Regions from separate parts of the Streptomyces sp. NBC_00846 genome, predicted to be linked through region 1. Evidence: riboswitches for the same ligand, from Rfam matches in the RefSeq annotation. Region 1 holds a riboswitch; each other region holds the start of a gene.

What was found. A riboswitch is a leader RNA that binds a small molecule or an ion and turns the genes downstream of it on or off. The one in region 1 is predicted to bind cobalamin.
Region 2: another riboswitch for cobalamin. It lies ahead of OG936_RS23710 (ribonucleoside-diphosphate reductase subunit alpha); the one in region 1 lies ahead of OG936_RS33190 (CbtB-domain containing protein).
Region 3: another riboswitch for cobalamin. It lies ahead of OG936_RS01335 (ABC transporter substrate-binding protein); the one in region 1 lies ahead of OG936_RS33190 (CbtB-domain containing protein).
Region 4: another riboswitch for cobalamin. It lies ahead of OG936_RS09330 (hypothetical protein); the one in region 1 lies ahead of OG936_RS33190 (CbtB-domain containing protein).

The regions. Positions count from the first base shown of each region.
Region 1 covers NZ_CP108846.1:7,262,167-7,264,359, reverse strand. The annotation lists gene OG936_RS33200 (GNAT family N-acetyltransferase) at 1-134, shown strand, start outside; gene OG936_RS33195 (CbtA family protein) at 281-1,054, opposite strand; gene OG936_RS33190 (CbtB-domain containing protein) at 1,082-1,297, opposite strand; adenosylcobalamin (AdoCbl) riboswitch at 1,301-1,449, opposite strand; gene OG936_RS33185 (histidine phosphatase family protein) at 1,560-2,189, shown strand.
Region 2 covers NZ_CP108846.1:5,111,833-5,114,025, forward strand. The annotation lists gene OG936_RS23710 (ribonucleoside-diphosphate reductase subunit alpha) at 1-988, opposite strand, end outside; cobalamin riboswitch at 1,127-1,262, opposite strand; gene mctP (monocarboxylate uptake permease MctP) at 1,411-2,193, opposite strand, start outside.
Region 3 covers NZ_CP108846.1:274,658-276,850, forward strand. The annotation lists gene OG936_RS01335 (ABC transporter substrate-binding protein) at 1-892, opposite strand, end outside; cobalamin riboswitch at 954-1,144, opposite strand; gene OG936_RS01340 (beta-ketoacyl-[acyl-carrier-protein] synthase family protein) at 1,224-2,193, opposite strand, start outside.
Region 4 covers NZ_CP108846.1:2,013,193-2,015,385, forward strand. The annotation lists gene OG936_RS09325 (MBL fold metallo-hydrolase) at 1-707, shown strand, start outside; cobalamin riboswitch at 767-902, shown strand; gene OG936_RS09330 (hypothetical protein) at 1,012-2,193, shown strand, end outside.

The DNA of each region.
Region 1 (2,193 bases):
TACACGGTGACACCGACCTGGACAATCTCGCGTCCCAGCACGTCATGACAGCCGTCGGCATGCGCCTGGTGAAGGAGGACGCGCAGCTGAAGCATTACCGGATCGACTGGAGACAGCGGGCCGAGGAGCGGTGAGTCCGTGCCCGTCGGTCCCTCCCGGCGTGGCTGCGCGGGGCAGGACGGCGGAACCCGCCGGGGAGGCTCCCGGCGGGTTCCGATGTCTTCTGGTGCTGCGTGGTGCGTGGTGCGTGATGCGTGATGCGCGGTGCGTGGTGCGTCGGTCAACCGGCTGCCGTGGCCGCGCGGTTCGCCGTACCGTTGCCGGTCCTGATGGTGTCGGTTCTCGGTATGAGGAGCCGTTCCGTCAGGTGGCCGAAGACGAGACCGAAAGTGATCCAGAGGGTGGCCTGTACGGCGAGGGTGGCGAGGCGGAACTCCCACAGCAGGGCGGCCGGGAAGTCCCTTCCGACCTCATTGAACGAGGGCAGGAACGCGTAGGCGAGTCCGATCACGACGACGTAGGCGGCAGACGCGGCGATCGTCGCGTTCCAGTTGCCCAGGCGGGAAGCCAGCCGCCTGCCGAGGATGACGGCGGCGACGGCCAGCAGCACGCTGAGGACGACCATCAGGAAGAACAGGGCGGTGCGTCGGCCGATGGTGTCAGGGTTGCCGACGGCCGGCGGGTTGGCCGGGTACTTCAGGAACGGCACAACGTACACCGTCAGCAGGGCCGCACCCGCGATCAGGGCGGCCGTGGCCCGTGGGCCGAATCTGCCGATCCGGCCGAGAGCGAAACAGAAGACGAGGGCGGCGATGCCGCCGATCGCCACACCGAAGACGAGCACACCGGTGGCAAGGCCGGCGGTGGACTGCATCGTGCGGCTGACGAGTTCCTCGCCGCCGCCGTGATCATGGCTGTGCGTCCCTTCGAGAGCGATGGCCGCGTCCACCCGGGACTCGCCGAGGAAGTAGGCGACGACCAGAGCGAGCGCGCCCGCGGCAAGGCCGGCCAGCATGCCGCGCACGAGCAGGGCTCTGACAGATATGGAGTTCATGAGGATTCCCCTGGATCGGACGGTACGTCAGTGGCAGGGGAAACCGAGGAGGTGACGACCGTCGTGGACCCACTCGTGGACACCTTCGCCGGAGATGACCGCGGTGGCGCCCTGCTCGGCGCCGACGAAGTAGAGCAGTACGAGCATGAGGATGCCGAAGAAGACCGCCCAAGGGGCAATGGCCTTCAGGGAGATGGGAGTGATCGCCGGTACGGCGGTGGCGGGGGCAGCACTCTGTGCCATGGCAGAACCTCCTGAGGGAACACGCGTCCCGATCGTGGTGCCTGAGACGAAGGTGCTGGGTCTGACTTCCCGTACAGGTACGGGTTCACAGTGGCGCGACCGTGCCGGATTCTCACCGGACTTCCGTCACACCTTCGTCGTGTTCGTCGGACGATACCTCCTGGAAGCGGGCGCGGCCATGGCGCCGTCGGCGGGGCCGGAACGCCCGGATGCCATGGTGTGCGCACACGAGGGGCCATGGTTCGAGGAGTTGGATCCGCTCATGACGGTACAGGTGATGTTGATCTCACCGGCGTTCAACGCCGCGCTGCGCGAGGCCCGTTTCGACGGCGACGCTCCGCTCGACGCGGCCGGGGTCCGGCAGGCCCGGGCCGCGGCGGCTGCGGTGCCCGAGGCCGACCGGTGCGTGCGCGGGCCGTCCGAGCGGTGCGCCGGGACGGCCGACGCGTTGGGGCTGCGCGCCAAGCCCGAACTCGCTCTGCGCGGCTGGGACATGGGCCGGTGGAGCGGACAGCGGCTGGCGACGGTGAGCGGGAGTGAGCCCGACGCGGTGGCGGCCTGGATGACCCATCCTTCGGCGGCTCCGCACGGCGGCGAATCGTTGCTGGAGTTCTGCGCCAGGGTCGGCCGCCTGCTGGACTCCCTTGAGTCCCGGGACGGCAACAGGGGCGGCCGAGTGCTGGGGGTCGTCGAGCCCGCGGTGGTGCGGGCGGTGATCGTACGGGCACTCGCTCTGCCGGCGGAGGCGTTCTGGCGGCTGGATGTCGCCCCGCTGACGCTGACCGGGCTCAGCGGCCGGTCCGGACGGTGGAACCTGCGCTGCGGTCAGCCGCTGTCCCCGGCTCCGGGTACCGGGTCTTCTCGGTCCGCCGCCATGCCGTGGACCAACTGAGGGG
Region 2 (2,193 bases), 2.2 Mb from region 1:
CGATGTCCGCGTGCCAGGTCTCCAGGTAGACGGCGGCGGCGCCCTTGCGACGGCCGCCCTGGTTGACCGCGGCGACGGACGCGTCGAGCGTCTTCAGGAACGGCACGATGCCGTTGGAGTGCCCGTTGGTGCCACGGATCAGCGAGCCGCGGGCGCGGATGCGGGAGTACGAGAGACCGATGCCGCCCGCGTGCTTCGAGAGCCGCGCCACCTGGTGGTAGCGGTCGTAGATCGAGTCGAGTTCGTCGAGCGGGGAGTCCAGCAGGTAGCAGGAGGACATCTGCGGGTGCCGGGTGCCGGAGTTGAACAGGGTCGGCGAGGACGGCAGATAGTCGAGCCGGCTCATCAGCCCGTACAGCGACGCCACTTCGTCCAGGGCGCGCTGCCCCGCTTCTGAACCGAGTGCAGTGTTCTCAGCGAGCCCGGACGCGACCCGCAGCATGAAGTGCTGGGGCGTCTCGATGACCTGGCGGGTGTGCGGGTGGCGCAGCAGATAGCGGCTGTGCAGGGTCCGCAGCCCGAAGTAGCCGAAGCGGTCGTCGGCGCCGGCGGCCAGCGAACGCTCCACCAGCGCGTCGAGGGCGGCCGCGTGCAGCGCGACGAACTCGGCGGTGCGGTCCGCGATCAGGCCCTCGCGGTGTCCGACGGCGATCGAGGCGGAGAAGGAGACGGCGCCCTGGCCGGCCGCCTCGTCGGCGATGGCGAGGGTCAGGAGCCGGGCGGCGAGCCGGGAGTAGGCGGGGTCCTCGGAGATCAGCCCCGCGGCGGCCTCGGTGGCCAGCGCGCGCAGTTCGGCCTCGTCCGCCCGGGCGCTGCGGCCGCGCAGCGCGGCGGCGGCGACGCGACCGGGGTCGGTGTCGGGCAGATCGACGGTGAGGCCGGTCAGGGTCCGCAGCAGCGCGGTTCCCGGTCCGTCGTGTGCGGTTGCCTCGGACTCGGCCGCTTCGGACGCGGCGACTGAAGCCGGATCGGCTGGCGCGATGGTCACGTGGTGCTCTCCCTCGCTCGGCTCGGGGCCGGCGGGGAACGGGGCAGCCGGACAGAGGCGGGCCCGGGTCGGGGCAGCACTCCGCACGGCGTCCACCGGCCCAACCGCGAGGCCCGGACGTCTGGCATCCGGTTCGGTCGAGCCGGATGAACTGTCGGCAGGTCCTCGGACTTACTCGGGGGTGCGCAAAAGCGCACCGAACATACCGTTGCGGGACAGTTCCGGATTCGCACCGGATTCCCCTGCGGCGACAGCGAGCATGAGCATACATGTGGGGGCCGTCCGCTGAGGCAGCCCCCACATGTTGTGTCGCGCAACATAACTCGGGGCGCGCGTACGGCCCGCCGCCGAGCGCACGGACGGCCCGTCGCGCCCCGCTGGAGGGGGCTCGACGGGCCGTCGTACGGCTGTGGGAGCGGCCGTCAGCGGCCGCCGCCCGGCGCCCCTGCCGCGGCCGGCGGGAGCTCCACCTGGACGCCCTTGTCGCCCGCGTCGGCCGTGTAGTCGGCCGGCGAGGTCTCGTCGATCCCGGCGGGTGCCTTCACGGCGTTCAGGACGAAGGTGAGCACCACCGTCACCACCACGTTCAGCACGAACGCCGTGAGACCGATGTAGCCGATCTCGCCGATGCCCGGGATCTCCTTGGACGACCCGCCGAAGTGCGCCTGGGTCGGGCTGGCGACGCCGTACGCGGCCACCGTCCCGTACACCATGCCGACCGCCCAGCCCGCGAGCAGCGCCCAGCGGTGGAACCAGCGGGTGAACAGGCCGCCGACCAGGGCCGGCATCGTCTGGAGGATCCAGATCCCGCCGAGCAGCTGGAAGTTGATCGCGACCGTCTTGTCCATGGTGAGGACGAAGGCGAGCGCGCCGACCTTCACCAGTAGCGACACCAGCTTGGAGACCTTGGTCTCCTGCTCCGGGGTCGCGTCCGGCTTCAGGAAGTCCTTGTAGATGTTGCGGGTGAAGAGGTTCGCCGCGGCGATCGACATGATCGCGGCGGGCACCAGCGCGCCGATGCCGATGGCGGCGAACGCGACACCCGCGAACCAGTCCGGGAACATGGTCTCGAACAGCTGCGGGATGGCCAACTGGCCGTTGTCGACCTTGATTCCGGCGGCGATCGCCATGAAGCCGAGCAACGCCAGCAGGCCCAGCATCAGCGAGTACAGCGGCAGGATCGTGGTGTTGCGCCGGATCACATT
Region 3 (2,193 bases), 7.0 Mb from region 1:
CCAGGAATTCGATCTTCTTCGTGGCGCTCTCGGCGGTCTGTGCCTTGCGGGTCAGATCGCCGATGACCAGGACGTCGGGGTTGCGGTCGGCAACGGTCTCCCAGCTGATCTGCGGCCATTCCTCGTGTGTGTCGTCGAAGACGTTCTTCGCGCCGAGTTCCCCGGTGATGATGCCGGGTGCTCCGCAACAGCCGGCCAGGTAAGGGGCCTTGGAGTCGGAGAACCAGTAGAGGAGGGTGGCACCCGAGGCGTCGATGGACCCGGTCGCCTTCTGCACCCGGGCCCGCAGCCGCGCCACGAGCGTGTCGCCGCGCTCCTGCACGCCGAACACCCTTGCCAGGTCGCGCACTTCGCCGTAGACGCTGTCCATGGTCAGTGGCTCGGTACGGGCTCCGTCGCCGCCGCCGCTGTTGTCCTTGCCGGTGCAGTCGGCGGGCGAGACGTAGGTGGGTACGCCGAGTTCCTCGAACTGTTCGCGGGGGGCGACGCCACCCTTGGCGAGGGTCGATTCGAACGACGCGCTGATGAAGTCGGGCTCCTGGTCGAGGACCTTCTCCGACGAGGGCCGGTTGTCGGCGATCCTGGGGACCTCGGCATTGGCCTTCTCCAGGCCCTTCATCACCGGGTCGGTCCAGGTCGCAGTGGCGGCCAGCCGGTCGGCGAGGCCGAGCGACAGCAGGATCTCCGTCGACCCCTGGTCGACGGAGACGGCGCGGCGCGGCGGGGATTCGACGGTGACGGTGCGTCCGCAGTTCTTCAGCGTCACGGGATATCCGTCGGCGGAGCCGGACTTCGCGGCGGAGTTGCTCGTTCCGCCGCCGCAGGCGGTCAGCAGGACGAGTCCCGCCGTGAGCAGGGCGATGGTGCGGACGGGGCTGGCTATGGACGGCACGGAGTCCCTCTGCGTCTCTGGGCCCATGCGCGGAGCCCGTTGTACGGAGTTCTGCGCCCGGTAGCGGGTCGCAGCCGCCAGCAGGTCTTCGGACTCGGGTTCTGTCGGACGGGACGCCTTCCCAGGACACCCGAGGGTGGTTCCCAGTGGCCGTGGCCCCGCCCGTCCCCCTCACCGCTGCGCGTCAGTTCCGGATTCTCACCGGATTCCCTGACCCCTACGTGGAGTTCGACTGGCCCTGGCAAGCTATCACGCGCATCTGCGCAGTTCATGGGCGGTGTGGCCGGTGGTACGCCGGGCTGTGCTCCCCGTCGCACCACCTGCCTGATGCCTACGGACGCTGTAGAGCGATCACGGCGTTGTGTCCGCCGAAGCCGAAGGAGTGGCTGACGGCGCGCCGGACGGGCAGCCGCAGCGGTTCTTCGGTGACGCAGTTGATGTCGAACTCGGGTGCCGGGGCGTCCAGGTTGGCGATCGGCGGTACGACTCCGCGCTGGAGCGTGAGGACGGTCAGTCCGGCCTCGATCGCTCCGGCCGCCCCCATGCAGTGCCCCAGTACGCCCTTCGGGGCGGTGACGGGCGGCCGGTGCGGGTAGACCCGGCCGATGAGGGCGGCCTCGGTGGCGTCGTTGATGAGTGTCGCCGTGCCGTGCGCGTTGACGTGCTCGACGTCCTCGGCCGCCCAGCCCGCGCCGCGCAGCGCGGCCTCGACCGCCGCCTGGGCGACCGCGCCGGACGGGTGCGGGCTGGTGGGGTGGTGGGCGTCGGTGGTGGCGCCGGTGCCCGCGAGCAGCGCCCGGGCTCCGGCGCCCCGGGCCGCGGCGTCGGCCGCCCGTTCCAGCACCATGACGGCGGCGCCCTCGCCCATGACCAGCCCGGCACGGTCGGCCGCGAAGGGCCGGCACCGCCTGGCCGGGTCGCCGTGCGCCCGGGCCGCGGCTCCGGACCGGGCGAACCCCGCCATGGCGGCCGGGTAGACGATCGACTCGGTGGCTCCGGCGATCGCGATGTCGCACTGCCCGGTGACCAGGAGATCGCGGGCGACGGACAGGGCGGTGACACCGGACGAACACGCGGTGCAGGGTGCCATGCTGGGACCGGTGGCCCGCAACTGGATCGCGATCTCGGCCGCCGGCATGTTCGGGATGGTGAGCAGGATGCCCGACGGCGAGACGGCGTCCGGTCCGTGCCGGTCGAGTACGACGGCCTGCTCGGTCAGCGAGGCGGAGCCCCCGCTGCTGGTGCCGACGACCACCGCGACCCTGCTGCCCTCCCACCGCGCCGGGTCGAGTCCGGCGTCG
Region 4 (2,193 bases), 5.2 Mb from region 1:
CGGGTACCTGGCTGAAGTACCTGGTGGCGAAGCTCACCACGGTCGGTGCGCCCGAGGAGCATCTCGCGCCGTTGCGGGCCGCCGCGGCGGACGGGGGCCGGATGCGGACCCTGCCGGGGCTGCGGGCCGCGCTTCCGGACCGGGAGATCGTCCCCGGGGAGCTTCTCGATCTGGCGGGGCGCACGCTGCGGGCCATCTGGACGCCGGGGCACACGCCCGGCCATGTCTGTCTGCATCTGGAGGAGGAGCATCCGGGCAATCTGCCGGGGCGGGGGAGGCTCTTCTCGGGCGATCATCTGCTGCCGGGGATCAGCCCGCACATCGGGCTGTACGAGGACCCGGACGACACGACGGTCACCGACCCCCTCGGCGACTACCTCGACTCGCTGGAGCGCATCGGCGGGCTCGGGGCCGCGGAGGTGCTGCCCGCCCATCAGTACGCGTTCGCGGATTCCGCGGGGCGCGTACGGGAACTCCTGGACCACCACGAGGACCGGCTGACCGGGCTGCTCGCGCTGCTGGCCACACCGCTGACTCCGTGGGAGCTGGCCGAGCGGATGGAGTGGAACCGGCCCTGGGAGCAGATCCCGCACGGTTCGCGGAACATCGCCGTCTCGGAGGCCGAGGCGCATCTGCGGCGGCTGGTGAAGCTGGGTCGCGCGGAGGCGGTGGCGGGGAGCGAGCCGGTGACGTACATCGCGGTGTGACCACCCGGCTACGGCGGCAGCGGGCCCGCGCCGCCACCGGCCCGGAGTCCGTCCGGAGCCGCCCGGTAGAGTGTGCGAGTCGTCATCATGCCCGTTCAGGGGGAAGCCGGTGCAAATCCGGCACTGACCACGCAGCCGTGAACCGTCGTCCAGGACGGTGAGTCGGAATGCCCTGTCCGCGGTCGTGACCGGCTCGCGGCCACCGGAACCCCGGTGGTCGGCACCGTCGAGGTATACGGGGCCGGAGCCTGGTGCGTGAGCGTGCCTGTGCCCGGATCCCCCCGCAGGAGAGGCCCCGCCCGCCATGACCGTACGCCGCAGAGCAGCAACGCTCGCCGCCACCGCCACCGTGCTCTGTGCGGCCGCTGCCCCGGTCGCGATCGCAGCGCCGTCCCCGTCGTCCTCGCCGTCCGCCGCACTGCCGTCCGGGCTGTACGGCACGAAGGACCCCACCTACGACGGTGTCTGGCGGCAGTCGCTGGCCTTCCTCGCCCAGCGGGTAGAGGGCGTCACGCCCGCCGCGAAGGCGGTGGACTGGCTGATCGCCCAGCAGTGCTCCAACGGCGCCTACGCCGCGTACCGGCCCGACGTCTCCCAGCCGTGCACCGACAAGACCATGCTGGACACCAACGCCACCGCGGCCGCCGTCCAGGCGCTCGTCGAGGTGGGCGGGCACCGGGAGACCGTGAACGACTCGGTCCGCTGGCTGAAGTCCGTGCAGAACGAGGACGGCGGCTGGGGCTACGCCGCGGGCGCGGCCAGCGACGCCAACTCCACCTCGCTCGTGATCGGCGCCCTCGCCCGGCAGGGCCAGCGGCTCGGCGACATCACCACCCCCGGCGGCAAGACCCCCTACGACCCGCTGCTGGCGCTCGCGATCCCGTGCGGCGGCAAGGACGGCGGTGCCTTCGCCTACCAGCCCGACAAGGCCGGGAAGCTCGCCGCCAACGCGGACGCCACCGCGGCCGCCGTGCTCGGCACGATGGGCAAGGCCCTGGCCGTCGGGAACAACACCTCCTCCAAGGCGCCCAGCTGCCACCCCGGCTCCGGTCTCACGCCCGAGCAGGCCGCCCAGAACGGCGCCCACTTCCTTGCAGGTGCCCTCGCCACCAGCGGTCACCTCGACCTGGCGCCGATGCCCGGCGCCGCCGACTCCACCCCGCAGCCCGACTTCGGCAACACCGCGGACGCGGTCGTCGCGCTGTCCGCCGCGGGCCACCAGGACGAGACCGCCAAGGCCATGACCTGGCTGAAGAAGAACTCCGGGTCCTGGGCCGAGCAGGGCGGCCCGGCCGCCTACGCGCAGCTGATCCTGGCCGCGCACGCGGCCGGCGCCGACGCCCGCCACTTCGGCGGCGTCAACCTCGTCGACCGGCTGAACGCGACCGGCCCCGCGCCCGCGGCGATCACGACGCCCGACCCGACCGCCGACACCGGGTACGTGGCGACGGAGAAGGACGAGGTCCACAGCGGCGACGACGTGATC